DNA from 4 places in the Serratia sp. NPDC087055 genome. Region 4 is predicted to be linked to each of the others. Evidence: predicted binding sites of a transcription regulator. Region 4 holds the regulator's gene; each other region holds the start of a gene.
What was found. Region 4 encodes PhoB, which activates phosphate uptake and scavenging genes when phosphate is short. Its sites were predicted from a motif close to CTGTCATAAAACTGNCNNAT; they were not measured.
Positions count from the first base shown of each region.

Region 1: opgB (phosphatidylglycerol--membrane-oligosaccharide glycerophosphotransferase) is a predicted target of PhoB. The motif match lies at 4,798-4,817, and genes of this name have one in related genera.
Region 2: ACI2J2_RS10480 (heavy metal response regulator transcription factor) is a predicted target of PhoB. The motif match lies at 2,959-2,978, and genes of this name have one in related genera.
Region 3: ACI2J2_RS23380 (MIP/aquaporin family protein) is a predicted target of PhoB. The motif match lies at 5,928-5,947, and genes of this name have one in related genera.

Region 1 covers NZ_JBJDOG010000001.1:418,919-426,356, forward strand. Annotated here, with positions in the region: gene ACI2J2_RS01915 (bestrophin family protein) at 1-198, opposite strand, end outside; gene ACI2J2_RS01920 (AMP nucleosidase) at 664-2,124, opposite strand; gene opgB (phosphatidylglycerol--membrane-oligosaccharide glycerophosphotransferase) at 2,336-4,639, opposite strand; gene ACI2J2_RS01930 (ABC transporter substrate-binding protein) at 4,889-5,824, opposite strand; gene ACI2J2_RS01935 (ABC transporter permease) at 5,841-6,608, opposite strand; gene ACI2J2_RS01940 (ABC transporter ATP-binding protein) at 6,605-7,360, opposite strand; gene tenA (thiaminase II) at 7,357-7,438, opposite strand, start outside.
Region 2 covers NZ_JBJDOG010000001.1:2,215,847-2,223,284, forward strand. Annotated here, with positions in the region: gene ACI2J2_RS10470 (winged helix-turn-helix domain-containing protein) at 1-255, opposite strand, end outside; gene ACI2J2_RS10475 (heavy metal sensor histidine kinase) at 802-2,226, opposite strand; gene ACI2J2_RS10480 (heavy metal response regulator transcription factor) at 2,223-2,894, opposite strand; gene ACI2J2_RS10485 (hypothetical protein) at 3,035-3,661, shown strand; gene ACI2J2_RS10490 (cytochrome b/b6 domain-containing protein) at 3,720-4,325, shown strand; gene ACI2J2_RS10495 (molybdopterin-dependent oxidoreductase) at 4,318-5,085, shown strand; gene ACI2J2_RS10500 (hypothetical protein) at 5,332-5,532, shown strand; gene ygbI (DNA-binding transcriptional repressor YgbI) at 5,559-6,323, opposite strand; gene ltnD (L-threonate dehydrogenase) at 6,604-7,438, shown strand, end outside.
Region 3 covers NZ_JBJDOG010000008.1:85,495-92,932, forward strand. Annotated here, with positions in the region: gene fpr (ferredoxin--NADP(+) reductase) at 1-33, opposite strand, end outside; gene ACI2J2_RS23360 (metalloregulator ArsR/SmtB family transcription factor) at 37-660, opposite strand; gene emrD (multidrug efflux MFS transporter EmrD) at 957-2,141, shown strand; gene glpX (class II fructose-bisphosphatase) at 2,174-3,184, opposite strand; gene glpK (glycerol kinase GlpK) at 3,316-4,824, opposite strand; gene ACI2J2_RS23380 (MIP/aquaporin family protein) at 4,867-5,712, opposite strand; gene zapB (septal ring assembly protein ZapB) at 6,252-6,491, shown strand; gene rraA (ribonuclease E activity regulator RraA) at 6,548-7,033, opposite strand; gene ACI2J2_RS23395 (1,4-dihydroxy-2-naphthoate polyprenyltransferase) at 7,114-7,438, opposite strand, start outside.
Region 4 covers NZ_JBJDOG010000001.1:2,718,718-2,726,155, reverse strand. Annotated here, with positions in the region: gene sbcC (exonuclease subunit SbcC) at 1-3,084, opposite strand, end outside; gene sbcD (exonuclease subunit SbcD) at 3,081-4,313, opposite strand; gene phoB (phosphate response regulator transcription factor PhoB) at 4,529-5,218, shown strand; gene phoR (phosphate regulon sensor histidine kinase PhoR) at 5,243-6,559, shown strand; gene ACI2J2_RS12900 (PstS family phosphate ABC transporter substrate-binding protein) at 6,575-7,438, shown strand, end outside.

The sequences.
Region 1 (7,438 bases), 2.3 Mb from region 4:
GATGGCGATCGCCACGCCCAAAAGACTGAAGGGGGCCAGCGTGAGTTTGACGCCCAGATGTTCGTACCATTGAAAACACAGCACGGCAACGATCGACATGGCAATGTTAAGGCTGAGACGAAACAGAATTTTGGAGAGCACCGAACCGTGCCAGACGAAAAGCCGTCTGAACCAGTGTTGCTGAGGTCTGACAATCATATGAGTGGTAACGACTGGGGAATGGGAGCCGCTGTTGTAACAGATATGAGGCGTAGACATCAACGATCTGCGGATGAAAAGTTAAAGATCCGCATTCTGCGTAATGCGGATTACTTACGGTGTTTTTGAGAGCGCTCAAGGCTATTTCGGTCGATAAACGTCAGATGTACTATGAAGCTCATGCGCCCCGACCGAGCAAGGGGCCGTAAGCGCGGCCCCTTGCAACCCGCACTCTTGCCCACTCAGACGGTTGGCTACGCCAACGGCTCTCACTTCATCACACCGCATCACCGGCTGCCGGGTCCGCGCCTTCGGCTCCTCCAATTGCCATTCATTGCGGTGGCAGAGAAAGGCAGGATATTTAGGGCAATGCTACCTGCACTGAGCCTGCAGAAGCCGAAAAAAATGCCGACCAGGCTTAACCGATCGGCATTGCGCAAAAGCGGGCTTTTCATCGCCTGTCAGTTAACGGAACGGCGGCTCGTTAAAGGTCCGCAGTTTACGGGAATGCAGGCGATCGCCTTCGGCACGGAGCAAATCAATGGCGCAAATACCGATTTGCAGGTGCTCTGAAATTGCCCCTTCATAAAAGCGGTTGGCTTGGCCTGGAAGCTTGATTTCACCGTGCAGCGGTTTGTCCGATACGCACAGCAGCGTGCCGTAGGGCACCCGGAAACGGTAGCCCTGAGCGGCAATGGTGGCGCTTTCCATGTCGACGGCGACCGCACGGCTGAGGTTAAAGCGCAGCGCCGAAGCAGAATAGCGCAATTCCCAGTTGCGATCGTCGGTGGTCACTACGGTGCCGGTACGCAGACGCTGTTTAACTTCTTCACCCGGCATGCCGCTGACCATTTTTGTGGCGTCATACAGGGCACGTTGCACTTCGGCAATGCTGGGGATAGGGATATCCGGCGGTAACACGGAGTCCAGCACATGGTCATCGCGCAGATAAGCATGGGCCAATACGTAGTCACCGATCGACTGACTTTCACGCAGGCCGCCGCAGTGGCCGATCATCAACCAGGCGCTTGGTCGCAGTACCGCCAGGTGGTCGCAGATGGTTTTTGCGTTGGACGGACCGACACCGATGTTGATCAGCGTGATGCCCTGACCGGTGCGTGAGATCAGATGGTAGGCCGGCATCTGGTGGTTTTTCCAGGCCAAGTCGGAAACGGCCTGATCTGGCGCGGTCGTTTCCGGCGTGATGTAGATGCCGCCGGCACTGGACAGCGCAATATATGGGCTGGCCGGGTCAGCGATTTCGGCGCAGGCCCAGCGGACAAACTCGTCCACGTAGCGGGTGTAGTTGGTGAACAGCACGAAGGGCTGAAAATGCTCTACCGGGGTGCCGGTGTAATGGCGTAACCGCGCCAGCGAGAAATCGGCGCGTAAGGCATCAAAATGCGACAGCGGGAAGGTGCTGGTGGCGTGAAACAGGCCATCGGCGGTTTCATCGCCTATTTGCGCCAACTCGGTTGTCGGGAAATGCTGCGCCAGGCTGGCACTCATCGAACGATCCAACATCAGGTTGGAACCGTCAATCACGTAAGGGAAAGGAATTTCCTGCTGTGAGGGCCGCACTTCAATATGCGCATCGTACTCACCCGCCAGCATCGTCAATTGCTCGGTCAGATAATGGCGAAACAGCTGCGGGCGGGTAATGGTGGTGGTGTAGCAGCCGGAATGGGTGAAGCGGCCGAAGGCGCGGGTTTTGCTCTGGCCAGACTTTTGCCCATCCCAACTGACACGCAGTTCGGGGTAAACAAACAACCCTGCGGCGCGGGTCTGCGCGTCGGGTAACCCGCCGTGATTGATAAAATCCCCCACTGCCTGGCGCAGTGCTTCAACCGAGGCGTCATACAGCGCTTCCAGTTGTTCGATCGCCTGAGTGGGGGTGAGGCCGGTGCCGGATTGCTGACTGCTCATACTCTCTCCTTGGTTCTCCCGCGATGCGGCGGGAGGCAGGCGGATGCCAATATCAATTCACAGCAACAGGTTAGCTGAATATGGGCGAATAGAATACGGGGAAAAGAAAAAGCAGCGTTCGCATTTACTCCCGGGGGATTTGCTGCAGGGGGCGAATACATTCGCCCCGATTAACGCGGGCGCCGCATGCGGCGCCCTTACAAGGTGATGCTCAGGAGGCGGGGGCGGTTTGTTCTATCTTCAGCGACACCAGGCCAATGCCCAGTTTCTTCGGGGTAAAGCCACCACTGGCACCTTCCTGCGGTTCAGTCGGCGTCGGTGGCGTGATACTGATGTTCTGTGCGCCGCCGGGGTTGTCGAAGCGCAGGGTTACGGTGGTGTCCTGCTCGGTGAGCGTCACAAACTGTTCCTGCTCGCCAACGCGCACGGAGATCGGCTCGCCAACGTTTTTACCGTAGGCGCGAGCGCGTAGCACCAGATCGAAGGCGGGCGGCAGAGGGTCGACATAATCGATATTCACCGCCGGTGCCAGATTGGCATCTGACCAGCGGCCCCAGTCTTCAACGCTGGAAACCCCGGTGATGGCCTTCACGTATTCCGGCATGCCCGGCAGCATAAATGCGATGGCATCTGCCTGATATTTAACGGCGGCATCGTCCACATTCAACCGTTCTATGGCGCGTTGATAAGCGGCAACGCTGTCTGCTTCTGGCCCGCTAAAGTTGACCTTGCCGCGGTAGTTCCCCCCTTTGGCCTGTACGATCTGCGGCGGAGCGGCCAGATTGCCTGATGCGACACAGGTTTCGGTGCTCAGTGCCATTTCAGGTGCCCATACCCGGCCAATTTCATAACATTTGTCGACCCAAACGAATTTTTCACCTGCGCCCAAGCCAGCAAGCTGCTTTTTCAGCGGCGTGGACAGATAAACGTTAAACATCGGCTCAATTTTGTTATCTGCCACTTTCAAGATAAATGGCACCTTAAAGGTGATACCGGAGAAGGTAAAACTGTTGCCTTGGTTACCCAGGGTGAAGTTGTCAATGCGGTTTGGGAAGCCCCATTGTTTCACTACCGCCGGTTTCCAGGCGTTGATCTTCTCATCGATATTCATGAAAACAGTAGACAGCGTTGGGCTGGAGAAGCTGCTGCGGCCTAGGCCTATGTAGTTATCGCCGCCCATCACGTCCAATACTGTGGCGCCGTTATCCAACGTGCTGCGTTTTTCGTTATGCAGCGCGGTCTGTGGGCGAGTGCCGTCAATGATAAAGAACAGGTTACGGCGTTTCTGTTTGGTCAGAACGTCATAGGCGGTGTTATTCATCGCCAGATGATCCGAAGACACCACGATGACGGTGTTTTTGAAATAGTCGGATGCCTTGATTTTATCGATCAGCGCCGCGATATGCTGCTGGCTACAGGCTACCGCGCTTAATGAACGGTTCTCTTTGTTCTGCCAGCTGAATGTGTTTTTGCTGCAACTGGCGGAGATAAACCCGTCCGGGTGATGGGTGTCGACGGTCAGTGCAAACAGTGAAAACGTTTTATTCTGCTTAGACAGTTCAACAAATTTGTCGAACACCACATCCAGAACGGTATCGTCGTACCAGCCCCAGTCATTTTTGTAACTGGGATCGCTGACCTGCCCACGCAGTTCTTTGAAGCCGTAGGCATGATCGAAACCGTGCGATTTCAGAAAGGTGTCTTTACCGGCGAAGGCCAGATCGGCGCCCTGATAAAAGTAGTTATCATAACCGGCGGACTTCAGTACATCGCCCAGACAGACGTTTTCCGGGTAAAAGGTAGACACGGCGCTGGAGGCGTTACCGTCGAAAGGGGCAAACAGCGGGATGCCACACTGTGAGGCCACCATGCCGGCAATGGTATAACCGGTGCCTGGCAACTGTTGGGTGTTGCTGAAGTCGATGCTGTTTTCACGATGTTGGTTCAGTTCGTCAGCGAGGCCGGGGAAAAGTTGCTGATCGAAGTAGGTTCTTTCCAGGCTCTCTGCATAGATATACACCAGGTTCGGCGCTTTGCCCTGTACGCTTCTTTTGGGGGCTTTGTAATAGGTATCAAAATCGCTGGTGTCCCCGCTGATCTGGCTTCTGACCAGTAGGGAGATATCCTGAAAGGCGGGAGTAGTGCCGACGGAAAACAAGGCCAGCAACACGGCGATCACACTGTATACCACACTGCTGCTTTTCGCTTTGCGTCGCACCAGGCTCCAGGTGAGTACGGCGAAGATCAGCGCCAGTACCGCCAACAGGCCGATAAACGGCAGCAGGTATTTGCCGACGCCGGCACCTTTCAGGCTGCTGGTGAGGGTGTAAATTACCGCGTCGGTGATGCCGTCACCGGTAAAGTAGTTGCTGGCGATCAGGACAACGTTGAGGATCAGATAGCTGCCCAGCAGCGTCAGCAGAGTGGCAAGCCACCAGCGGTTGGCAGCGCCCCGGGTCCGGTAGATTAAAATTGAGGCGATAAAAAGTGCAAACGAGATTAATGCTGAAACCATCCACCGTACCCTGTCTGATTAAAAAGAAAAACTTTAGTGCTCTGGTCAACGCCGCTGACCGCTGCCGCCGCGAGAAAGAGGAGGGTATAGCGCATTGAAACCGTCAGAGCAATGCGTGTTTGCATCGCTCTGCTGGGTCAGAGTGTGATTGGCGATTTTTGTGACAATAGTGTGACACTAATCACGCCAGCGAAAAGGGAAGGGCATCATAGAGAAGGGCGCAGTTCATAGGCTGCGCCCGATAACGGCTTAATGCAGTTCCACCGCGTATTGTTCCACGGGGGTGATTTTCTTGATCAGCTTGTTGTCGAACAGGAATTGTTCGTAGGCTTGATAGCGCGTTTTATCCAGCTTGGCCGGATCGCGGGCAAACAGCGGCAAGCTGGCTTGCCATGCCTGTTTGTTCAGCGCGGTATTCAGTTCCGGATGGGCTTTGGCGAATGCTAGCCAGCTTTCCTGCGGATGGGCGTGCAGGTAATCGCCGCCTTTTTTCAGTGCCGCGAGGAATTTTTTGATTTTCGGCTCAGTGACGGTGTCGCGATTGGCGACGATGATCAGTTCGTCGTAGGCGGGGACGCCATAGTCTTCCACGTTAAACACCACCGGGTCTTTCCCCTGTAACTTCAATTCCAGCGCTTCAATATTGCGGTACCCGCCGATCACCGCATCGACCTGGCCTGCCAGCAGGGCGCTGGTCAGTTGGAAGTTAACGTTAATCAGTTTGGTGTCATTGGGGTTGAGATGCTCATGTTCGAGCATGGTTGCCAGCGTGGCCTGTTCAATGCCGCTGACCGAATAACCGATTTTTTTGCCCTTAAGCCCTGCCGGGGTGGTGATGCGCTTATCCAGCGTAATAACGGTATTGAGTGGCGAATTAATCAGGGTTCCTATGCGCACCAGCGGCAAGCCCTGGTCAGCGAAGAAGTGCAACTGCGGTTGATAGGTGATGGCAAGATCGGCCTGTTTTGCCGCCACCAGACGTGGCGGTAGCGCCGGGTCGGAAGGTGGCACTATCTTGACGTCGAGGCCCTCGGCCTTGAAGGCACCGATCTGATCGGCCACCATTATCGGCGCGTGATCGGGGTTGATATACCAATCGAGCACCAGCGTCAGTTTTTCAGCGGCGGTTGCTTGCCCGGCCAGCGTAGCGCCGAGCAGCAGCCCGCAGAGGGTCTTTTTAATCATGGTTGGTTCCTTATTATCAGTTATTTTCAGGTGCCCAATCGATCAGGTGCAGCAGCAGCGCGTCCACGGTCACCCAGAGCAAGACGGTCATCAGCACCAGAATAAACAGCGCGGCAAAACAGACGTCAGTCTGCATGCGCGCATTAGCGTTAAGCATTACGTACCCCAAACCTTCCGCCGAGCCGACCCATTCGCCGATGATGGCCCCTATCGGGGCGACGGCGGCGGCCATGCGCAGCCCGGAACCGAAGGCCGGCAGCGCCGCCATCAGCCGAACGTGCCGCAGTTGGGCCCAGGGTGAGGCGCGCAGGGTACGTGCCAGATCGAGATAGTCGTTATTGACCCGCCGCAGTCCATCAAAGAAGGCGGAGGTTACAGGGAAGAAAATCACCAGTACCGCCATCACCACTTTGGCGCTCATGCCAAAACCAAACCACAGCACCAACAACGGGGCCAACGCAAACACCGGGATCGCCTGACTGGTCAGCACCAAGGGCATCAACCAGCGTTGCAGCCGGGGAGAAAAAATCATGCACAGTGCTAACACGGCCCCCAGCAACACCCCTGCCAGCAGGCCGCAGGCGATTTCTGACGCCGTAATCAACGTGTGAAAAGCGAGATAAGCCCGGTCATTCCAAAGTGCCTGCGCGACCGCAGAAGGTGAGGGCAACAAAAAGGCGGGAATATCACCCAACGTTATCCCTCCCCACAGCAGTAACAGGCCGGCAAATACCGTCAGGCTGCGGCGCATCCGCGACAGGCGGCTTTCACTCAGCGGCTTCATTCGGCGGCCCTCACCAGTTGTAGCAGTAGCTCGCTTTGGCTTTTCAGCAGTTGAGGGTCGTCCGGTGCCCGTGGCGGCAAGCCTTCAATGACATGGCTGTCGTCAATGCCGGCGGGATAGCGTGACAGGACCAGCAAGCGGTGACTAAGGCGGCAGGCTTCCATCGGATCGTGGGTGATCAGTAACACGGTATGCTGCGCAAGCAGATCGGCGGCAAGCTGCTGGATTTTGGCGCGGGTAATGGTGTCCAGCGCCGAGAAAGGTTCATCCATCAAGACGATCGGTTGGCGTTCATACAGCGTGCGGGCGATGGCTGCACGTTGGCGCATGCCACCGGACAGTGCCGCAGGCAAGGCGCTGCCATAACCGCTCAGGCCCACGCGTTCCAGTAAATGTTCTGCCCATGCGCAGTCGACTTTTTCACCCCGCAGCCGTGCACCGAGGCTAATGTTCTGATCAATGGTCAGCCACGGATAGAGCAGATCCTTTTGCCCCATGTAGGCGATGCGTCCTACGATCGGTAAGCCATCGCTGCCGGTGACCGTGCCGGACGTGGGTTTCGCCAACCCGGCAATGATCTTCAGCAAGCTGGTTTTACCCGCACCGCTGGCGCCGAGCAACGCCACAACATTGCCGCCTGCAATATCGAAATTTAGCCGGTCGAAAATCACCTGCTGACCAAAACGCAGGGTCAAATCCCGGACCTGAATTCCTGGTCTGGTCCCCTCATTCGGGGCCTTGCCGATGCTCATTGGGCATTCAGCCCCATTTGCCAGAAGGCAGATTCCAGCCGGGTGGCGGTGGTGAAAATGGTCGACAGTTCGGCCAGG
Region 2 (7,438 bases), 500 kb from region 4:
CAGGTTTTTAATTACCCGTCGTAACTTACTCACGCATTGGTTAAGATTATTGTTACCTGAAATCATCCCGTAATCATCCCAAACCTTCTTGAATATCACATCACGGCTAACAGCTTCACCGTGATGGGTAAGCAATAGCAACAGCAGTCGCTTTGAAGGGTTGGAAATAGAGATGGGATCCTCAGATAACTCCGTCAGGCTCAGGGTACCCGTATCCGCATCAAAAATTATGTGATCGTTTAATCTATATTTCATTTTTCACAGGTTTCACTTTGGGGATTATTTATCGCCTGGCGCTAAATGTTAATAGAACATTAATCAATATTTAATCAGGTTGATTTTCTAAGCGTGGCTATCAACTATAATGATTATCAATTAACGCCAAAATTAGATGCTTCTCCACCTTATCGCATTCGATATAAGATTTTTCTCATAAGCCTTAAACAAAGATTATACAAACATCACAGTCATTGATATATTTATATGTAAAGTAACTTAAAGTTAGTTTTTTTTTTGTAAATCTTTTCCTTTAAGCTGAAAATCCTAATCATTCATTTAATGCAAGCACTTTTAATAGGAAGGTAATGAAAGGTGAATTTTGACAACTTTGGATTTAGTCAAAAAATCAGCGTTATAACGCGAAATCTATGCGATTAAAGGCGGAATTAATTTTTTGATTCGAGGGTAATTGGGCAAACAACGAGGAAAATGAAAGTAAACAGTTACGAATAAAATGCGATGCCAGCCCCGTCCAACCACGCTACATGAATCGCACCTGAACGTATAAATATGAGGTGTACATTAGGCTGAGGCAGGAAATACCAGACTAAAAACAATGTGGGCAGACATATCATATTCGGTGCAGCGAACGATCGCCTTACCGCCATGCAGCGTCATGATTGCCCTGACGATGGCCAGCCCCAAACCACTGGCATGGTTACCGGCACTGCGCGCAGCATCAGCACGGTAGAAACGATCAAACAGCTTATCCCGGTGTGCCGGTGCAATCGGTGGCCCCTGGTTAGTCACTTCAATCACGCATTCCCCCGTTGTTTGAGCGCTAACCCGCAACCCTATTTGGCTGTTTTCGTCGGCATAACGCACAGCATTAGACACCAGATTGCTCAAGGCACGCTGAAACAGCATGGCGTCTGCCAGCAAGTCCCCTTGTCCCTGACAAACCAACGTAATCCCGCGTTCCTCCGCCAAGCCTTCGAAATAGTCTGCCACCCGCTGCAACTCTTTCGCCACATCGAGACGGCTATAGTTCAGCACCGCCTGCCCCTCACCGGCACGCGCCAGGAACAGAATGTTCTCCACCATACGGGAAATGCGTTCCAGTTCGTCCATGTTATTCGACAGTAGCGTTTCATACTCTTCCACACTGCGTGACTGATACAACGCCACCTGGCAATGCCCCATCAATGCCCCCACCGGGGTCCGAATTTCATGCGCCAAGTCGGCAGAAAACTGTGTCAGGCGCAGATAACCTTCGTTCAGGCGATCGAGCATGGCATTGAACGAACGGGTCAACTGTTGCAATTCCTTTGGTGCCCCTTGCTCACTCAGACGGGTCGACAGCGTATTTGGCGTTATCACTGCCGCCTGAGCCGCCATACGCCAGAGCGGTTGTAATCCGCGACGCATCACCCAATATCCCAGCAGCGCGATCAAGATAAATGCCACAACAACGGCCGCCACTATCCGCCAAAGATAACGGGCCAGCATCTTCTGTTCGTTTATCATCACGTGGGCTGCCGAGATTTGCAGCAAATTACCGTCTTCCAGTTTGATCAGCGCCGATGCGACGCGTAATGGCACACCTTGCGCCGTCTGCCCACTCTGCACCGCACTCACACGCTGGGGTGTATCAAGGGGCGTTGGAGTGATCGGCGGCAGAGTCAGTTTGGCGGGGTTCACATTGATTAACGGCTTCTTTCCCGGCTGTTGAAAAATCAGCACGTCCTGCTCATTGCCCAACATATTTTCGAACAAGCCGGTATTCGCCGTCAGCCGCTCGATAGGGAAACGCTGGCTGAGCAAATTGCGGTAATACTCGACCCGTCCGGTGACCTGTAAATCGCTGCGGGTGATCATCTCCTGACGCATCGCACCGTAAAGGTACCAACCCGCTCCGCTGACAACCAACGCCGCGACCAGCGCAAACAACATGGCACTACGAAGCGTCAGCGACAGCGCACGCCAGCGTTGGATGCGTATTTTCATGAGCGCGGCTCGCAAACGTAACCAATACCGCGCACGCTGTGGATCAATTTGACGTCAAACGGCCGATCAATCTTTGCGCGCAGCCGCTTAATCGCCACGTCCACGACGTTGGTATCACTGTCAAAATTCATGTCCCACACCTGGGACGCGATCATGGTACGTGACAATACCTCGCCTTCCCGCCGTACCAGCAGGTGCAACAGCATAAATTCTTTGTTGGTCAGTGGAATCACCACATCTTGCCGCACGGCCTTACGCCGCAGAACGTCCAGCTGTAAATCGGCAATTGCGTAGTGGTCGGCTTCTCGCACCGTACCGCGGCGCAGCAACGTCCGCAGGCGCAGCACCAGCTCGGTAAAAGAAAAGGGTTTAATCAAATAGTCGTCAGCGCCCAACTCCAGGCCATGGATGCGATCCTGCACCCCATCGCGCGCGGTCAGAAACAGGATTGGCACGTCACTTTTCTTGCGTAGAACCTCAATGATCTGCCAACCGTCCAACCCCGGCAGCATCACGTCGAGCACAATGGCGTCGTAAGCCTGTTCCAACGCCTGAAACAGGCCATCGGTACCGTTACGTGCCAAATCGACGCTGTATCCCGCCTCCGTCAGCCCTTTCTTCAGGTAATCGCCCGTGCTGATGTCGTCTTCAACCACCAGTATTCGCATTGTCATCGCCTCATTACACCAGCGGAAATACTAGCAGTTTCGGCGGACATTCTTGATGACATTAATGTCATCAAACAGACATGGTGCTGTCCCTATTGTTCAACCATGCTTAATCGGCAACCTTAACAGAGGAAAACTTTATGATTACCCGTCATCGTTTTGCCGGTTTGCTGCTGTCCACCCTCATGCTGTGTAGCGGGGCCGCAGGCGCGGCTCAAGCAACAGGCAAGGTCATTGCCCCACTGCGTGGCACTATCGACCAGGTTACCGACAGCAGCCTACAGGTCACCGACCGTAAAGGGGAGAAGGTCAGCGTTAAACTCAACGATCAAACCCGGGTGCTCAGCGTCTCGAAAGGCACCCTGGATGACATTAAACCGGATAGCTTTATCGGCACTGCGGCAGTACCACAACCGGACGGCTCACTGAAGGCGCTGGAAGTCCACGTCTTCGCCGCCAGCCTGCGCGGTACCGGTGAAGGGCACTCCGCCTGGGAGTCTGCCGACGGCAAAGTCGATACCATGACCAACGGCACCGTTGGCAAGCTGGTTAAATCCAATGGCCGCACGCTGACCGTGACCTACGGTAACCAGCAGAAGACCGTTAACGTGCCGGAAGATGTGCCGATCGTCACCCTGGATCCCGGCGACCGCAGCCTGCTAAAACCCGGTGCACACATCGTGCTGTTTTCTGCCACGGACGACAAAGGCGAACGCGTCGCCACCCGTATTTCCGCCGGGAAAGACGGCACCGTTCCGCCGATGTAATTAGGTTGTGCCCCGCCATTGGCAATGTCATGACGGGGCACCGTCTAAGGAGTGCATAATGAAAACCCCCGTACGGCGGCCGGTGCACCGCTGGCCAGTCCGCATCACCCATTGGGTTAACCTGTTCGCCATGGTTTGCATGTTTATGAGCGGCTGGGAGATCTACAACGCCTCACCCCTGTTCGGTTTCCGCTTCCCGCCGCTGGTCACACTTGGCGGTTGGCTGGGCGGCGCGATTGGCTGGCATCTGGCGGTCATGTGGCTTTTGGCCGGCAATGCGCTGTGCTATTTGCTGTGGAGCCTGTTCAGTGGCCATTTCCGTCATGACCTGTTGCCGCTCAGCGCCGGCGCACTGCGACAGGATATCTGGCAGGCGCTGACGCTACGGCTAACGCATCAGCATGGTCGTTATAACGCCATTCAAAAACTGATGTATCTCGGGGTGCTGGTTCTGGGACTGCTACTGGTGCTGTCCGGCCTGGCAATCTGGAAGCCGGTGCAATTACAAGGATTAGTGAGTCTGTTTGGTGGCTTTGACACGGCACGTTACGTTCACTTTTTTGCCATGTCCGGTATTGGCTTATTTGTGATCATTCACCTGTTGATGGTGATTATCGTGCCGCGCACGTTGTGGGCAATGATTACGGGTGGCAAACATGAATGATAAAAAACAACGGCCTTTAGCACCGACGCTGGAACCGGACCAAAAGAAACAGCTGGTCAATCTGCAACGCCGTCTGATGCTACGTTCGGGTCTGACGCTGGGCGGCATCGCCATGCTGACCGGTTGCAACCTCCAAGACGGGGACCAGGTGGATAACGTGTTGTGGGCCATGTCGCGCTGGAACGATCGGGTGCAGGCCTGGCTGTTTAACGGCCAAAAGCTGGCGCAAACCTATAGCCCGGAGCAAATTACCCATCCGTTCCCGTTTAACGCGTTTTACCCCGAGTACAACGTCCCAGAGGTAGATCTTGCCAGTTATCGTCTGGAAGTCTCCGGCAAAGTCGAGAAAACCGCCTCCTGGACACTCGAACAGTTGCAACGCTTGCCGCAGCAGAGCCAAATAACCCGCTTGATTTGCATCGAGGGGTGGAGCGCCATCGGTCAATGGGGCGGCGTGCCGCTGCGCAACTTTCTGCAGCATGTCGGCGCCGATCTGAACGCCCGCTATGTGGGTTTCAAATGCGCGGACCGTTATTACTCCAGTATCGACATGGCCACAGCGCTGCATCCACAAACCATTCTGGCGTTGGATTTCGCGGGTAAAGCACTGCCGGCCGATTACGGCTACCCGCTACGGCTGCGAGTGCCAACCAAGTTGGGATTCAAGAACGCCAAACATATCGCCGCCATTTTTGTCAGTGATACCAACCCCGGTGGCTACTGGGAAGATCAGGGTTATAACTGGTTTAGCGGAATTTAGTGTTCTGCGCGGCGCCGCGCAGAAAGCCGATTAGCCGCATGAATTATACCTTTTCTGAACGTGAGTACCTATTCGTCGACGGGGTAGGTAAAACTATTATCGACTTCGGTATCCAATATCAAGCCAGGCTTGTTTTTAGCGTCCCCTTGAGACCGGCTTTGGCCAAAATCTATGATCAACTATTGAAAAAACACGCTCAAAGAGTACGGTATTTGTACAAAATGGAATTCATAAAGGACGGACTCTATGTCATCGAAATTTAACGCCTTGGAGCACGCGTTGGAGCCGGATTTTACCTCTCCAAGTATTAAAGAACAGCGCCTGAAAGCCATGCAAGCCTTCCATGAAGCCTGGTGGGAACAACGATGTCAGGAATGGCGTGAACGAGGCCAACTCGGTGAGCCGGGACCGGTCATCCATCATTACGATACCGCCAAGATGCCATAACCCCCGCCAGGGGGCTCTGTTTAGCTTCACTCTCCCGTCGTCATCAGCGTGATATCCGCCTGCAGGATTGCCTCCCGCGCCGTGGTGGGGAGATTGTCATCGGTAATAATGGCGTCAAACGCCGCGATCGGCAGCGCCAGGTAGGTGGCTATCTTGCCGTATTTGGAGGTGTCACTGAGCAGGATGCAGCGCCGGCTGGCGTCAACAATGGCTTTTTTCACCATCACCTTGTCTTCATTCGGCGTCGACAGGCCACGCATGCTCCATGACGAAGCGGAAATAAATGCCAGATCGATAAACAACCCGCGTAGTGCCTGCGCCGCAGCTTCACCGACACATGAACGGTTCTCGCGACAGACGGTACCGCCGGTATGAATGATCTTGCACTGGCTGTGCTCGATCAGGTAACCCGCAATCACAAAATCATTGGTGACGACCGTTAGATCGTCGCGATCGCTGATATGTTTCGCCAGCGCCAGCGTCGTGGTGCCTGCATCCAGATAGATACAACTATTGGGGGGGATCTGCCGGGCCGCCAATTGACCGATAGCCGCTTTCTGCTGGCTGTACATCCCTTCTTTGTCCTGATGCGACGGCTCTATCGCTACCCGTTCTGCGGACTGCACGCCGCCTGAAACCGCCAGAACTGCGCCCTGCTCCTCAAGCTTTTGCAGATCGCGGCGAATGGTCATATGCGACACACCCAACCGTTCGGTCAATTCAGCAATGCTGACTACCCCGCGTTCAGATACCAGCGCTAATATTTGCTGGTGGCGTTCTACAGGTATCACGATTCCCTCTCTTTGCCGCAGTGATAATAATTGTGATTTTACGTCAATTTTCGTTCTACGAAAGCGTCCTCTTTTCAGGTCGTGAGGCTGGTCATGCTATCAATAATATATTTTTAATAGTTAAAACAGTTGGATAACCCTCACTTTCATTTTACTTGGTCGGTGAGCCTGATTGATAATCTGTTAATAATTGTGATACCGATCGCTGACGCTGTCCAGATAAGCGCTTATATTTAACACAACAAAACAAATTATCACTAAAATTAACATGAGGTATGGCATGACACAGCCACGTGATTTTGCAGTTTGCATCGTTGGATTGGGTTCTATGGGAATGGGCGCAGCAAAGTCGTGCATTAACGCGGGGCTAACGACGTACGGTGTCGATCTTAACCCACAGGCGCTGACTGCATTACAGCAGGCCGGCGCCAAACAAGCCGCTAACAACGCTGACGGTTTCGCGGCGGATTTGGACGCGGTATTACTGCTGGTGGTAAATGCCGTGCAGGTGAAACAGATCTTGTTTGGTGATAACGGCCTGGCAGCGAAGCTGAAGCCCAATACGCCGGTCATGGTGTCCTCCACCATTTCGGCCACCGACGCCAAAGAGATCGAACAACAGCTACGGGCACAGGGCCTGAACATGCTGGACGCCCCCGTTTCCGGTGGTGCGACGAAGGCCGCTGAGGGTCAAATGACCGTGATGGCATCTGGCGCGGAAACGACGTTCCGCCAGCTACAACCGGTTCTTGATGCGATTGCCGGCAAAGTTTATCGCATTGGCGAAGACATTGGCCTGGGAGCCACGGTGAAAATCATCCACCAGTTGCTGGCCGGTGTGCATATCGCCGCCGGTGCGGAGGCCATGGCGCTTGCGGCCCGCGCAGGCATCCCTCTGGACGTGATGTACGATGTCGTCACTCATGCCGCCGGCAATTCATGGATGTTCGAGAACCGCATGCAGCACGTGGTCGATGGTGACTATGCACCTAAATCAGCGGTGGATATTTTCGTGAAAGATCTGGGGCTGGTGACGGATACCGCCAAAGAACTGCATTTCCCGCTGCCCCTGGCTTCCACCGCCTTTACTATGTTCACCGCTGCCAGCAACGCCG
Region 3 (7,438 bases), on a different contig from region 4:
TTGCGTAACCTTGCCATTAACCCAGTCAGCCATACTCTAAAGCTCCAATGGTCGAATCAAATAAGCGCAATGTCGTGAGCCGGAAATGGCATGTGCGGTACGCTCTATGCGATAGCTGTGACCGAATAGGCGGTGAAACAACTGTAGTTCCGAGTCGCATAGGCTGCTGCAAGCGGTGGCTGCTACGCCAATAGGGCAGTGGTTTTCTACCAGTAGCATACCCTGCGGATGTTCAAACAGTTCGGCCATATAACCATCGTGTTGCCGCAGGCGCACGAGCCGGTTGAGTTTAGCCTGATGGCAAGCCTCCTCGGACAGTTCTTCGGCATAACGCTGATAAAGCTTATCTTCACGTACACTGAGTAACTGTTCTACCCCTTCAGCGCCAAACAGCTGATTCGCAGAATCCAGTAGCGCCGCCGCCAATGTATTGTGGCAATCGGCGAACTGGGCATGACCCTGATGGGTCAGCGACCAGTAGCGCGTAGGGCGACCCACTTTAGTGCGTGCCTCTTCGTAGCAAACCAACTCACGTTTTTCCAGGGATTGCAGATGCTGACGGATGCCCATGGGGGTGATATCCAGACGCTCAGCCAACATTTTGGCGGAATGCGGCCCCAAGGTTTTTAACTGCAATAAAATCAGCTCTGGTGTCTTCATTAACCCAATCCCTATGGCGTTATTTTATTTCAAGATGATGAAAATAATTATCGATTAAATGCTAAAGGTAAACTACTGAAAGTTTGCCATTGTTAACTCTTAAGCGTTAGACGTACAGTTTAATTTACGTGGCTGGTTGCCTTTGCTGCCACTGTGACCAAGATCAATATTTGCCTGAAACTCGCTAAAAAAATTAAATTTGTTAGCTTATGCCGCCATAGAGGGCTGCTCGCCGTTCTGGCCGAATTTCGAGCCAGAACGGGACGCTGTGACGAGTTAATACGTTAACGAAGATAATGAGAAAAATAGAAAACTTTCACCTGCTGGTGATGCTTACCCTGTTGGTGGCTGTCGGTCAGATGGCACAAACCATTTATGTTCCCGTTGTTGCTGATATTGCCAAAGATCTGTCGGTGCGTTCAGGTGCAGTACAGCGCGTGATGGCGGCATATCTGATGACCTATGGCTTCTCGCAACTGATTTACGGCCCGCTGTCTGACCGTATTGGCCGCCGCCCGGTGATCCTGGCTGGGATGATGATTTTCATGATCGGTGCCCTGGGCGCATTGTTGTCCAACAGCCTGACGATGCTGGTTGCTGCCAGTGCTATTCAGGGGATGGGTACCGGCGTGGCTGGAGTGATGGCACGTACCATGCCACGTGACCTGTATGCTGGCACATCACTGCGATACGCCAACAGCCTGCTTAACATGGGTATCCTGGTGAGCCCACTGCTGGCGCCGATCATCGGTGGGGCATTGGCGATGGTCTTTGGTTGGCGTGCCTGTTATGCCTTCCTGCTGGTGCTGTGTACCGGTGTCGCTTTTGCCATGTTTCGCTGGCTGTCGGAAACTCGACCGCAGCAGACCGAAAAGCGGCGAATGCTGGCGAGTTTCCGCAAGTTGTTGGGCGATAGCACCTTCAGTTGTTATTTGGTGATGCTGATCGGTGCACTGGCGGGGATTGCCGTGTTTGAAGCCAGCTGTGGCGTGCTGATGGGGGGCGTGTTGGGCTTGAGCGGTCTGACCGTCAGTATTCTGTTTATCCTGCCTATACCGGCGGCATTTTTTGGTGCCTGGTACGCCGGTCGAGACGGCAAGACCTTCCACAGTCTGGTGTGGTACTCCGTCATCAGTTGCCTGTTGGCAGGTCTGATGATGTGGATCCCCGGGTGGTTTGGCGTGATGAATATCTGGACGCTGATTGTGCCGGCTGCATTGTTCTTTTTCGGTGCCGGCATGATGTTCCCGCTGGCCACGACGGGTGCGATGGAACCTTTCCCTTATCTGGCCGGGGCCGCAGGCGCGTTGGTCGGTGGCATGCAAAATATGGGTTCTGGCCTGGCGACCTGGCTTTCTGCCATGTTGCCACAGACCGGGCAGTTCAGCCTCGGTTTGCTGATGTTTGCCATGGCACTGTTGATTCTGCTTTGCTGGTGGCCGTTGTCGAACCGAATGCAGCACCAAGGTCATACCGCATAAAACGAGCAGGGCGCCATCGGCGCCCTGTTTCATTACAGCAGGAATTCGTGCAGTGCCGGGTCTTTGCGATCCAGATAATGGGTTGAACGAATGCGGCGAATGGTGCGTGATTTACCGCGGATTAACAGCGTTTCCGTGGTGGCCATATTACCTTGACGGCTGATCCCTTCCAGTAGGTCGCCTTTGGTGATACCCGTCGCGGAGAAAATGACGTTGTCGTTGCGCGCCATGTCATCGAGCATCAACACCTTACCGGCTTCAATCCCCATCTCTTTGCAGCGTGCCAGTTCTTCTTCGCCGATGCGGCGATTCTCGGCACTTTCCCCCTTCACCTGGTGGCGTGGTAACAGCCGTGCCTGCATATCACCGTCCAGTGCGCGGATGACCGCCGCGGAAATCACCCCTTCAGGTGCGCCGCCGATGCCATACATCACGTCGACTTCGCTGTCAGGCATACAGGTCAGGATAGAGGCCGCCACGTCGCCGTCAGGGATGGCAAAGACGCGGACCCCGAGCTGTTGCATGTGCGCGATAACGCCGTCGTGTCGCGGCTTGGCCAGCACGATCACTGTCAGCTGCGACAGAGGTTTGCCCAACCGTGCCGCTACATTCTGCAGGTTCTCTGCCAGCGGCAATGTGAGATCGATGGCGCCGCGTGCTGCCGGGCCGACCACCAGCTTCTCCATGTACATGTCCGGCGCGTGCAGGAAGGTACCGCGATCGCCTACCGCCAATACCGCCAGCGCGTTGGACTGGCCCATGGCGGTCATGCGGGTGCCTTCGATCGGATCGACTGCGATGTCTACCGCGTCACCTTGGCCACTGCCGACCTGCTCACCGATATACAGCATCGGTGCTTCATCAATCTCGCCTTCGCCGATCACGATGCGGCCATCGATATCCACTTTATTGAGCATAATACGCATGGCGTTGACCGCCGCGCCGTCAGCGGCATTCTTGTCGCCGCGTCCCAGCCATTTGTAACCCGCCAGTGCGGCGGCTTCGGTCACGCGGGAAAATTCGATGGCTAATTCACGTTTCATGGCAAAACCTGTCTGTGAGAAGGAAGAAAATATCGGCAAAGTTTATCACAGGGGCTACGGGGAGGGCGGTGCAAAAAAAAACGCGCCGCCCGAAGGCAGCGCGTGATAGGGGTTAACAACGCAGAGCGACGTTAATCGTGTTCTTCCCATGCTTGTGCACGGGCAACCGCTTTTTTCCAGCCGCTGTAACGGAAGTTACGTTCGGTGGTTTCAATGCTCGGACGGAATTCGCGCTCGATAACCGCCTTGCTCTTCACCTCATCCAGGTCATTCCAATAACCGATCGCCAGACCCGCCAGGAAGGCTGCGCCCAGTGCAGTCGACTCACGCACTTCAGGACGCTCTACACGGGTGCCGAGGATGTCAGACTGGAACTGCATCAGGAAGTTGTTAGCAACGGCGCCACCGTCCACACGCAGCGATTGCAGGCGGGTGTTGGAGTCAGCCTGCATGGCATCCAGCACGTCGCGCGTTTGGTAAGCGATAGACTCCAACGTTGCACGGATGATGTGGTTGCTGTTCGCGCCGCGAGTCAGACCGAAGATTGCACCACGGGCATACGGGTCCCAATAAGGGGCGCCCAAACCGGTGAAGGCTGGCACCACGTACACGCCATTACTGTCTTTCACCTTGGTGGCAAAGTATTCGGAGTCGGCTGCATCACTGATCAATTTCAGTTCATCACGCAACCATTGAATAGACGCGCCGCCGATGAATACTGCCCCTTCCAGCGCGTAGTTCACTTCGCCGCGTGGACCGCAAGCGATAGTGGTCAGCAGGCCGTGGTTAGAACGTACCGCTTCTTTGCCGGTGTTCATCAACAGGAAGCAACCGGTGCCGTAGGTGTTTTTCGCCATGCCCGGTTGAACGCACAGTTGGCCATACAGCGCCGCCTGTTGGTCACCCGCGATGCCGGCGATTGGAATACGTGTACCGCCTTTACCCCCGATGTTGGTCTGGCCGTACACTTCCGAGGAAGGGCGGACTTTTGGCAACATGGCACGCGGGATATCCAGCGCTTCCAACATGCGCTCATCCCAGTCCAGCTCATGGATATTGAACATCATGGTACGCGAGGCGTTGGTGTAATCGGTCACATGCACCCGCCCTTGGGTCATTTTCCACACCAGCCAGGTATCGACGGTACCGAACAGCAGCTCGCCGCGTTTGGCGCGTTCACGGGCGCCTTCTACGTTATCCAGGATCCATTTAACTTTGGTGCCGGAGAAGTACGGGTCAACCACCAGGCCGGTGTTGTGACGGATGTACTCTTCCATGCCATCGCGTTTGAGCTTCTCGCAAATGTCAGCGGTACGACGGCATTGCCAGACAATGGCGTTATAAATTGGCTTACCGGTCTCTTTCTCCCAGACGATGGTGGTTTCGCGCTGGTTGGTGATGCCGATACCGGCGATTTGATCGGAATTGATGTCGGCCTTCGCCAGCACTTCTACCAGCGTTGAGCTCTGCGATGACCAAATCTCCATCGGGTCATGCTCAACCCAGCCCGCTTTCGGGTAAATCTGCGTGAACTCACGCTGGGATACCGCAACAATATTGGCATCGTGGTCTAGCACTACGGCACGTGAACTGGTGGTTCCCTGGTCGAGCGCGACAATGTATTTTTTTTCTACAGTCATGATTTTAGTCCTGCTGTTGTTAACCGTTTTAAACTGTGCCAATCACGCTTTACGCTGCTGAGCCTTGGCGGCGGGTTTTTCTTCTTCTACGCAAACGTCACACGGCAGATTGCGGCCAATGAGCATGCGGTAGCCGAAGGCACCCAGGCAGGCCCCGATGATTGGACCAAAAATTGGCACCAGGAAGTACGGAATATCACGTGCACCGGTGAAGGCCACTTTGCCCCAGCCCGCCAGATAAGCGAACATTTTAGGACCGAAGTCACGCGCCGGGTTCAGAGCAAAGCCAGTCAATGGTCCCATAGAGGCGCCGATCACGGCAATCAGAATACCAATTAACAGAGGGGCCAGTGGGCCACGCGGAATGCCGTTGCCGTCGTCGGTCAGCGCCAGGATCAGGCACATCAGAATTGCGGTAATCACGGTCTCTACCAGGAAGGCCTGGCCGACAGAAATGTGCGCGTTAGGATAAGTGGAGAAGATGCCAGCCAGGGCAAGGCTTGCATCACTGCCGCGAACCATATGATTGGCTGCTTCAAAGTCGTAGAACAGGTTGTAATACAACCCGTAGACCAAGGCTGCTGCGCAGAAGGCTCCGGCGATCTGCGCGACAATGTAAGGAAGTACTTTGCGTCCGTCAAAGCAGGCGAACAGCCACAGTGCGATGGTGACTGCCGGGTTGAGATGCGCACCGGAGATGGCAGCGGTCAGATAGATAGCCATGGCAACGCCGAGGCCCCAAATGATACTGATTTCCCATTGGCCGAAGCTGGCGCCAGCCAGTTTCAGCGCGGCAACGCAGCCTACGCCAAAGAATATCAACAGGCCGGTGCCGAGGAACTCAGCGATGCACTGGCCTTTTAGGGTCGGACTGGTGGTTTGGCTCATAATGTTGTTGTCCTGCAAAACGGCGGTTATAGGTTTATAGGCTCAGCGAGCGTATCGATTTGGCCTATGGGTACAGTTTTTTCATCTCGTCCAATTATTAATTGAGGACGTGATGTAAATTTATCGTTAACGAACATAAACGAGAAATAGCGAAATCAAAATGTGTGTGCTTCGTCATAAAATTGAGCGAATTCGCGTCGTTCTGTGTTCTTTCTGCGCCATAAAAGTGTGATCTGACCAGTGCTTTCGCCACCGATTGTTAACAAACCGATTTTGCGGGCTGCGGGTATTTTCAGTTTTTGCTGATGGCGAAGGCAGGAAAATTGCAACAGACTGCGCGATGAGCCGGATGTTGCTAGACAGTCGGGGACAGGCTACTTACAATCGTTTTTATCGAAAGAAGCGTTTTATCGGGACAGGCGCGTTATTTTCAATAAAAGCGTGTGTCACTTGGCGCGATGCATATTCGCAGCAGTTGCAACCTGAGTTGCGGCCGTTACCTATAGATGTACGCCTTGCTATCATGAGGGGACTGAAGCATGTCATTTGAAGTATTTGAGAAATTGGAATCAAAAGTTCAGCAGGCGATCGATACCATCACCCTGCTGCAGATGGAAATTGAAGAGCTGAAAGACAAAAACAATACTCTGTCTCAGGAAGTTCAGGCTGCCTCTGGCAACCACGAATCGCTGGTACGTGAAAACCAGCAACTGAAAGAAGAGCAGCACGTATGGCAAGATCGCTTGCGCGCGCTGTTGGGCAAAATGGAAGAAGTCTGATTCCGTATTGCACGATCGAAAAGGGCGCCTTAGGCGCCCTTTTTCATATCTGAAGATTACTCGATGTCGAGCGGGTCTTCAGACAGAATAATACCGGTATTGTCGGCGTACAAATGGTCACCGGAGAAGAACGTCACACCGCCAAAGTTAACGCGGATGTCGCTTTCACCAATGCTTTCACTGGCGGCGCCGACAGGAATGGCTGCCATCGCCTGAATGCCGATATCCAGTTCTTCCAAATCGTCCACCTGACGCACGGCACCGTAGACCACGATGCCTTCCCATTCGTTCTGGGTTGCCAGACGCGCCAATTCTGCATTGATCAGAGCACGGCGTACTGAGCCGCCACCGTCAATCACCAGAACGCGACCGCGCCCGTTTTCTTCAAGTAGCTCGAATAACAGGCCGTTATCCTCAAAGCATTTCACCGTAGTGATTTGCCCGCCAAATGAAGTACGCCCGCCAAAATTGGAGAATAGAGGCTCAACTACGTTCACCTCTTCATGATAGATGTCGCAAAGTTCGGAAGTATCGTATTTCATAGGATTTTACGTCTGTTTGCCGCTGGAATAACCAGTATATCCCTTTATTCGCCCTGTTGGCAAAATCATCAGTTCGATGTCTAACTGAGCACCACGCCGATAGCGAACAGCACATTGGCCAGAAGTGCTGCCTTGACCATGTGTTCCAGCATCGGCCGCATACCGGCTGGTGTTGGATCGCGCAGCACGCGCAGGCCATGGCGTACCAAGAGGGGGATCGCCAGCACAAACAGCCAGCCCCACAGGCTATGCAAATTAAGCAGTGTGAACAGCGCGAAGCAGGCTACGGCCCCGATCAGCAACGCGACGTGGTAATAGCGCGCATTCTGTGGCCCAAGGCGTACCGCCAGGGTATTTTTACCGTTGGCACGATCGCTTTCGATATCGCGCAAATTGTTGATGTTG
Region 4 (7,438 bases):
GGTTTCTGCATCCAGCGTGCCAAAGCCTTCGTCGAGGAAGAGCGAATCGATACTGGTTTTGTGGCTGACGAGATCGGATAGCGCCAGTGCCAGCGCCAGACTCACCAGGAAACTTTCACCGCCGGACAGGGTGCGGGTATCGCGCAGCGCGTCTGCCTGCCAGGTATCCACCACCAGCAGTTCCAGTGCGTCGCTGGCTTTACGTTGCAGCAAATAGCGTCCGTGCAGTCGGCCAAGCTGGTTATTGGCCAAATACACCAGGTGATCAAGGGTTAACCCCTGAGCAAACTTACGGAATTTGTCGCCCTCTTTGGAGCCGATTAACTGATTGAGATAGCTCCAATCGTCGTACTGCTGCTGGCTCTGGCTGATGTGTTCAAACAGTGACTGTTGATTGATTCGGCGCGCTGCGTCACTGTCTAACTGATTACGCACTTCACCCTGTTGCAGCTGCAAGGTTTTTAACCGTTGTGCCAGCGTTTCCAGGCTCTGGCTCAGGATTTGGGGATCGGCCTGGGTCTCATCCAACCCTTGCGGACGCTGTTGTTGGTGCTGTTGCAGGCTTTCAACAGCCTGTGCCAGCAGTGCACGGGCTTCAACGTGTCGCTGTTGTAATTGCTCTTTGCGGTGTTGCAACTGTTGGCGTTGGGCATCATCAAGCAGAGCGGCATTGAACGCGGCCTCATCACTGAATTCACTGGTGGCTAGCGCCTGCAGCCAGTCTTGTTCCGCCTGTTGAAGCCGTTCGTTTTGTTGCAACAGCTGTTGCTGTAATCCAGCAAGTTGGCCGCTCAGACGATCGCGTTGCTCCTGCGCTTTCTGCCAGTGCTCGGCGGCTTGTTGACTGGCCTGTTCGCAAAGCCCTTGTTTGGCGCGCAACTGTTCGCGCTCCTGCGCGATTTGCCGTTCACCAAACAGGGCAAGCCGCTGTGCACGTTGCTCGCCCAGAGCTTGTTCACCGTCCTGCCACTGTTGCTGCAGGCGCTGCTGTTGTAACAGGGCTTCTGCGAGGCTTTTCTCCAGCAGAATGAAACGCTCGTCCAGCCGCGCCTTGTCTTGCTGTGCCTGTTGCTGCTGTGTTTGCAGTGCGGCTAACTGGTCTTTGGCCTGCTGCACTGCGTGCGACGCTTGTTCGTGTTGCAACAGAGCGGCCTGACCCTGACGCTCTTCGTTGTCGCAGGTGGTTAGCCACTGGCACAGGCGATCGCTGTCCTGAAGGGTAAAGTCAAATGCCAGCGGCGCGGTCAAGCGTTGCCAGTTTTGCTGGTGCTCAACAACGTGCTGCTCATCTTGTGCGATGAGTTGCTGTTGGCGCTGTTGTTGTTCTTTCAGGCTTTCGCAACGGGTACGCAGTTCAGTACCCAGGGTGTACAAGGCCTCAGTTTTGATGCGCATCTCTGCCAGGCGCAATGCGGTCTCGGAAGGTTTTACCGTCTGATACTGCTCAATGGCCGGGTGATTACAAGAGCCACAGAGTGGACAGGGTTCGCCGGTTTGCAGGCGGGCGCGTTCGGCTTCCAGGCTGACAATGCGCTGTTCCAGTTCGAGGGTTTTTTCCACGTCCGACTGGTGTGCTTTTTGTTGTTTATATTGCTGTCGCGTCTCTTCGAGCTGTTTTTCATGTTCGCTGAGCTGCGTCTGACGGGCGGCAAACTCTTTACGTTGTTGCTCCAGACGTTCTCTGACCTGACTAAACAGCGAGGAGAGGGTGAATAACTGCTGGCGCACCGGGCGTAACTCGGCCAGCTCAGCCTGACGTTGACGCAGTGCTGCCAGGGGCGACTGGGCTTCCAGCGCATGTTGCTGTTGCTGCTGCGCCGTCAGCGCGGCGGTGAGGGCGTTAAGCTTTTCCTGATGCTGACCGGCCTGTGCGGTCAACTGGGTTCGCTGAACCTCGAGTTGTTCCAGCGCCGTTTTTTGCTGGGCATACTGCTGTGCGGCGCTATCGCACATCTGTTGCAGTTCGGTCTGCGTTTTCTGTAACTGGGCAATCCGGTTATCGAGCGGGACGACGTGATCGTCGATCAACCGCTGTTGTTCCTGCTGGTGTTCAACATGTGCCTGTAGTTGCACACGGGCTTGTTCCACAGCCTGTTGCAACGGTGCCATCTGGTCGAGCTGCTGCGCCTGCTGCTGCGTCAACTGGGCAATCTGCTGTTGTAGCGTCTGGTGATCGTGACGGCAGCGGTTACGTTCGTTAAGCAACGGCCGCAGTTTTTCTGCCGGTTCGCTGCGTGCCAGTTGCTGTAGTTGCGGTTCTGCTGCGGTTTGCTCTAGCTCCACCGTGTCCAGTTGGCGCTGATATGCCTGTTGTTTTTGCTGCGTTTGCTGCCAAAATTGCAACCAGTTCAACGCCTGCTGCTGCTGACGGGTTTGGTCGCTGAGGGTATTTTCTTGTGTCGCCAATTCAACTAACTGGTTTTCCAGCAGCTGTCGTTGTTCATCATTTAGCAGTTCAATACCGCTGGCGCGTTGATGCAGCGCGTCCAGTTCGACCTTGGCCTGTTTGTGCTGTTCGAAAACCCGCTCCGAAAGCTGGCCGTAGATCTCGGTGCCGGTTAGCTCTTCCAGCAGTTCGGCGCGATCATTGGCATCAGCGTTAAGGAAGGCGGCGAACTGGCCTTGGGACAGCATCATCGATTTGGTGAAGCGCCCGAAATCCAGCCCGGTAATTGCGGCGGTAAGATCCAGTTTGTCGCGCACTTTGTCCGCCAGGATCTTGCCATCTTCACGCAGTGCCAATTCGACTTTAGGAGCCTGCAGGTTACCGTCTGGCGCATTTTTGGCGCGGCGCTGGCTCCAGAATGCGCGATAACCGACACCTTTGACCTCAAACTCGACCTCTGCCAGCGACTCGGCGGTATGGCGTGTCATCAGCTCGTTTTGGCTCGGTGTGACATTCAGGCGCGGCGTCTGGTGGTACAGCGCCAGACAGATGGCGTCCAGCAGGGTGGTTTTACCTGCCCCGGTTGGCCCGGTGATGGCAAACAACCCATTGCTGGCAAAAGGCTCCGCAGTGAAGTCGATTTTCCATTCACCTTGCAGGGAGTTGAGATTTTTTAATCTCAGGCTGAGAATTTTCATTGGCTCGGCTCCTGATCTTGGTGCCTAACGGCTTCGACGACCTGCTGGAACATTTGACTCATGCGTTGCCGGCGATCATCGGCCATATCAGGTTCTTGCGCCAGACGACGTTCGAAGACGTCATTGACGCTCAGTTCGTTAAGCGTTTCTTTGTCCTGTTGTTCAATCGCCTGGCGGCGCTGTTCTTTACTGCGGCGCAGCAACACCACCTCTACGGGCAGTTGATCGGCCAGCAGTTGGATACGGCGCTGAATGTCGCTGAGATAATCCTGCGTAGCGACCTCGATATCCAACCACACCGGCAACTCACCTTGATAATCGGCGAACTGCCGTAATTGGTGCTCGATCTGCGCTAAATCACCCTTAATAAGCTGCATAGGTTGGAAGCTGGGAATGTCCAGCGTACTGACCTGTTGCAAAGTACCTGCGGAGAAATCCACCATGAACACGCTTTTTGCTTTGCCCAATTCGTCGAAACTGAGTGGGATCGGCGAACCGCTGTAGCGAATGTGCTCGGATTTTGCGACGTTCTGCGCACGGTGAATATGCCCCAAGGCGATGTAGTCGGCCGGTGGGAAAGCTTGCGCCGGGAAGGCATCCAGCGTGCCGATATAGATATCGCGCACGGAATCGGACGTGGTGACGCCAACCGTTGTCAGGTGGCCCGTGGCAACGATAGGCAGTGCCAGGCCGAGCGCGTCGCGGCGTGCACAGGCGGCGTGATAAAGCGTCTGGTAATGTTCTGCGATGGCCTCTTGCAGCGCCTGCTGTTTTTGCACGCCTGACTCACCGGCTCGGCTGGTAAGCAGATCTCGCGGGCGTAAGAACGGGATGGCGCACAGCACGGCGCCCGGTTGGCCGTCGCGTTGGTTCAGGACCACGATTTGCTGTTCGGTTTCAGCCTGCGCGTTGGCGATCACCGTCGTATTCAGGCAAGAAAGCAATTCACGCGACTCATTTAAGGTTGCCACGGAATCGTGGTTACCTCCCAGCACCACTAATTGGCAGCCGGTATGTTGCAGCTCTACCACGAAGCGGTTGTACAGTTCGCGGGCATAGCTGGGTGGCGAACCGGTATCGAACAGGTCCCCGGCGACGATCAGTGCATCCACCTGATGTTGCTCGATTTGGTCTATCAGCCAGCGCAGAAAAGCCTGGTGCTCGGCGGCACGGCTTTTGGTGAAAAAGTACTGGCCAAGATGCCAGTCAGAGGTGTGGATCAGGCGCATGACACTCCCGGGGCGATAAGCTAATGGCGGTGATTATAAAGGGCACCGCGGCGGCTGTCGTGACGGAATCATTATGACAACTGAATGATTTTTCTTTGACGTTGGAAATAATCGCTATGCTTACTGCCTATAACAGGGTGTTCTTTTCATAAAAGTGTCATAAAACTGACGCATAATGGCGCCCGCAGATAGCTAACACATTGGCAGGATTGACGATGGCAAGACGCATATTGGTGGTGGAAGACGAAGCGCCGATCCGTGAGATGGTGTGCTTTGTGTTGGAACAGAATGGTTACCAACCGTTGGAAGCCGAGGATTATGACAGTGCCGTGACACGCCTGTCTGAGCCGTTCCCTGATTTAGTGTTGCTCGACTGGATGTTACCCGGGGGGTCCGGCATTCAGTTTATCAAGCATATGAAGCGTGAAGCGCTAACCCGCGATATTCCGGTGATGATGCTGACAGCGCGTGGTGAAGAAGAAGACCGGGTTCGTGGTCTGGAAGTCGGTGCGGATGATTACATCACCAAACCTTTCTCGCCGAAGGAACTGGTGGCACGTATCAAGGCGGTAATGCGCCGTATTTCACCCATGGCAGTGGAAGAAGTGATTGAAATGCAAGGGCTGAGCCTGGACCCTTCCTCACACCGCGTGATGGCCAACGAGCAAGCGCTGGATATGGGGCCGACCGAGTTCAAGCTGTTGCACTTCTTTATGACCCACCCTGAGCGAGTTTATAGCCGCGAACAGTTGCTTAATCACGTCTGGGGCACTAACGTTTATGTGGAAGACCGCACCGTTGACGTGCATATCCGCCGACTCCGTAAGGCGTTAGAGACCACTGGTCATGACAAAATGGTTCAAACCGTTCGGGGCACAGGCTACCGATTCTCAACGCGCTACTGATCGCGCCGCGCTGGAGAATATGCCGTGTTAGAACGTCTATCCTGGAAGAGGCTGGCCCTGGAGCTGGCCCTTTTCTGCCTACCTGCCTTATTACTGGGGCTGATTTTCGGTTATCTGCCCTGGTTGCTGCTTGCCTCCGTGCTGGCTGCGCTGGTGTGGAACTTCTACAACCAACTTAAACTTTCTCACTGGCTGTGGGTTGACCGCAGCATGACACCGCCACCCGGGCGCTGGAGCTGGGAACCGCTGTTTTACGGCTTATACCAGATGCAACAGCGAAACCGTCGCCGACGTCGTGAGCTGGCGTTATTGATCAAACGTTTCCGCAGCGGCGCAGAGTCACTGCCCGATGCGGTGGTGATGACGACCGTTGAAGGTAACATCTTCTGGTGTAACGGGTTGGCGCAGCATCTGCTGGGTTTCCGTTGGCCTGAAGATAACGGCCAACACATCCTGAACCTGCTGCGTTATCCGGAATTCAGCCACTATCTGCAACAGCAGGAGTTCTCTCGACCGTTAACGCTGCAGTTGAACAATGAGCATTACGTTGAGTTTCGCGTGATGCCGTATTCAGAAGGGCAGCTGTTGATGGTTGCGCGTGACGTGACCCAAATGCGTCAGCTTGAAGGCGCCCGGCGCAACTTCTTTGCCAACGTCAGTCATGAGTTGCGCACTCCGCTGACGGTATTGCAGGGCTACCTGGAAATGATGAGCGACGAAGAGCTGGATGGTTCGCTGCGGGGCAAAGCGTTGGGCACCATGCAGGAACAGACTCGCCGCATGGATGGTCTGGTCAAGCAGCTGCTGACACTGTCGCGTATTGAAGCCGCGCCAAATGTAGAAATGAACGAGCGGGTCGATATTCCGTTGATGCTGCGAGTGCTGCAACGCGAAGCGCAGTCATTGAGCGGCGGGAACCATGAGATTACTTTCCGGGTGAACGAACAGCTTAAGGTTTTTGGCAACGACGACCAGTTGCGCAGTGCGGTATCCAACCTGGTGTATAACGCTGTGAATCACACGCCAAAGGGCACCAATATTGAGGTGAGCTGGCAACAAACGCCAAGCGGCGCGCAGTTCCAGGTCAGTGATAACGGGCCGGGCATCGCTGCAGAGCATATTCCACGTCTGACCGAACGTTTTTACCGCGTTGATAAGGCCCGTTCACGCCAGACTGGCGGCAGTGGGTTGGGGTTGGCGATCGTTAAGCATGCATTAAGTCATCATGACGCTCGACTGGAGATCCTCAGCGAACAGGGCATGGGTACCCGATTCATTTTTACCTTGCCTAACCGGTTGATTGTTCCCGCAGCTTTATCAGAGAATGCGGTGAAAAATTAACGCGCGAGAGGCTCAATGATCCGAATGACCCGAGGGCTACTGCTTTGCCTGGTGCTGTTGGCGAGTCGTGGCGCGCTGGCGCAGCCGGACGGCATGCTGTCCGGTAATTTGTCGAGCGTCGGTTCCGATACGCTGGCAAATCTCATGGCGCTGTGGGCGCAAGATTTCAGTCAGCATTATCCCAACGTTAATTTGCAGATCCAGGCCGCGGGGTCCTCTACTGCCCCCACCGCATTGGCGGCAGGGGCGGCGCAGCTTGGGCCGATGAGCCGACCGATGAAGGCGGCAGAGGTTTCGGCGTTCGAACACCGCTACGGTTATGCGCCGTTGGCGGTACCGGTCGCTGTCGATGCGCTGGTCGTGTTGGTCCATCAGGACAACCCTCTGCGTGGGCTTAACCTGCAGCAGCTTGACCGAATTTTTTCCGCCACTCTGCGCTGTGGTGAAAGCCAACCGTTGACGCGCTGGGGGGAACTGGGGCTGACCGGTGATTGGCAGCAGCGAGCCTTGCAACGTTTTGGGCGTAATTCTGCCTCCGGTACTTACGGCTATTTCAAGCTGCGTGCGCTGTGCGGCGGCGACTTTATGCCGCGCGTCAATGAATTGCCCGGTTCTGCCTCGGTGGTGCAGGCCGTTGCCGGTTCACTCAATAGCATTGGTTACGCCAGCATCGGTTTTCGTGCCAGTGGTGTGCGGCTACTGCCGTTGGCTGAGTCTGGTGAAAACTATATCACTCCCAATGATGCCAATGTACGCAATGGCAGTTACCCGCTGTCGCGCTACCTGTATATCTACATCAATAAAGCGCCCAACCAGCCGTTGGAGCCGCTGACCGCAGCCTTCCTCGATCGCGTACTGTCTGATACCGGGCAAGACCTG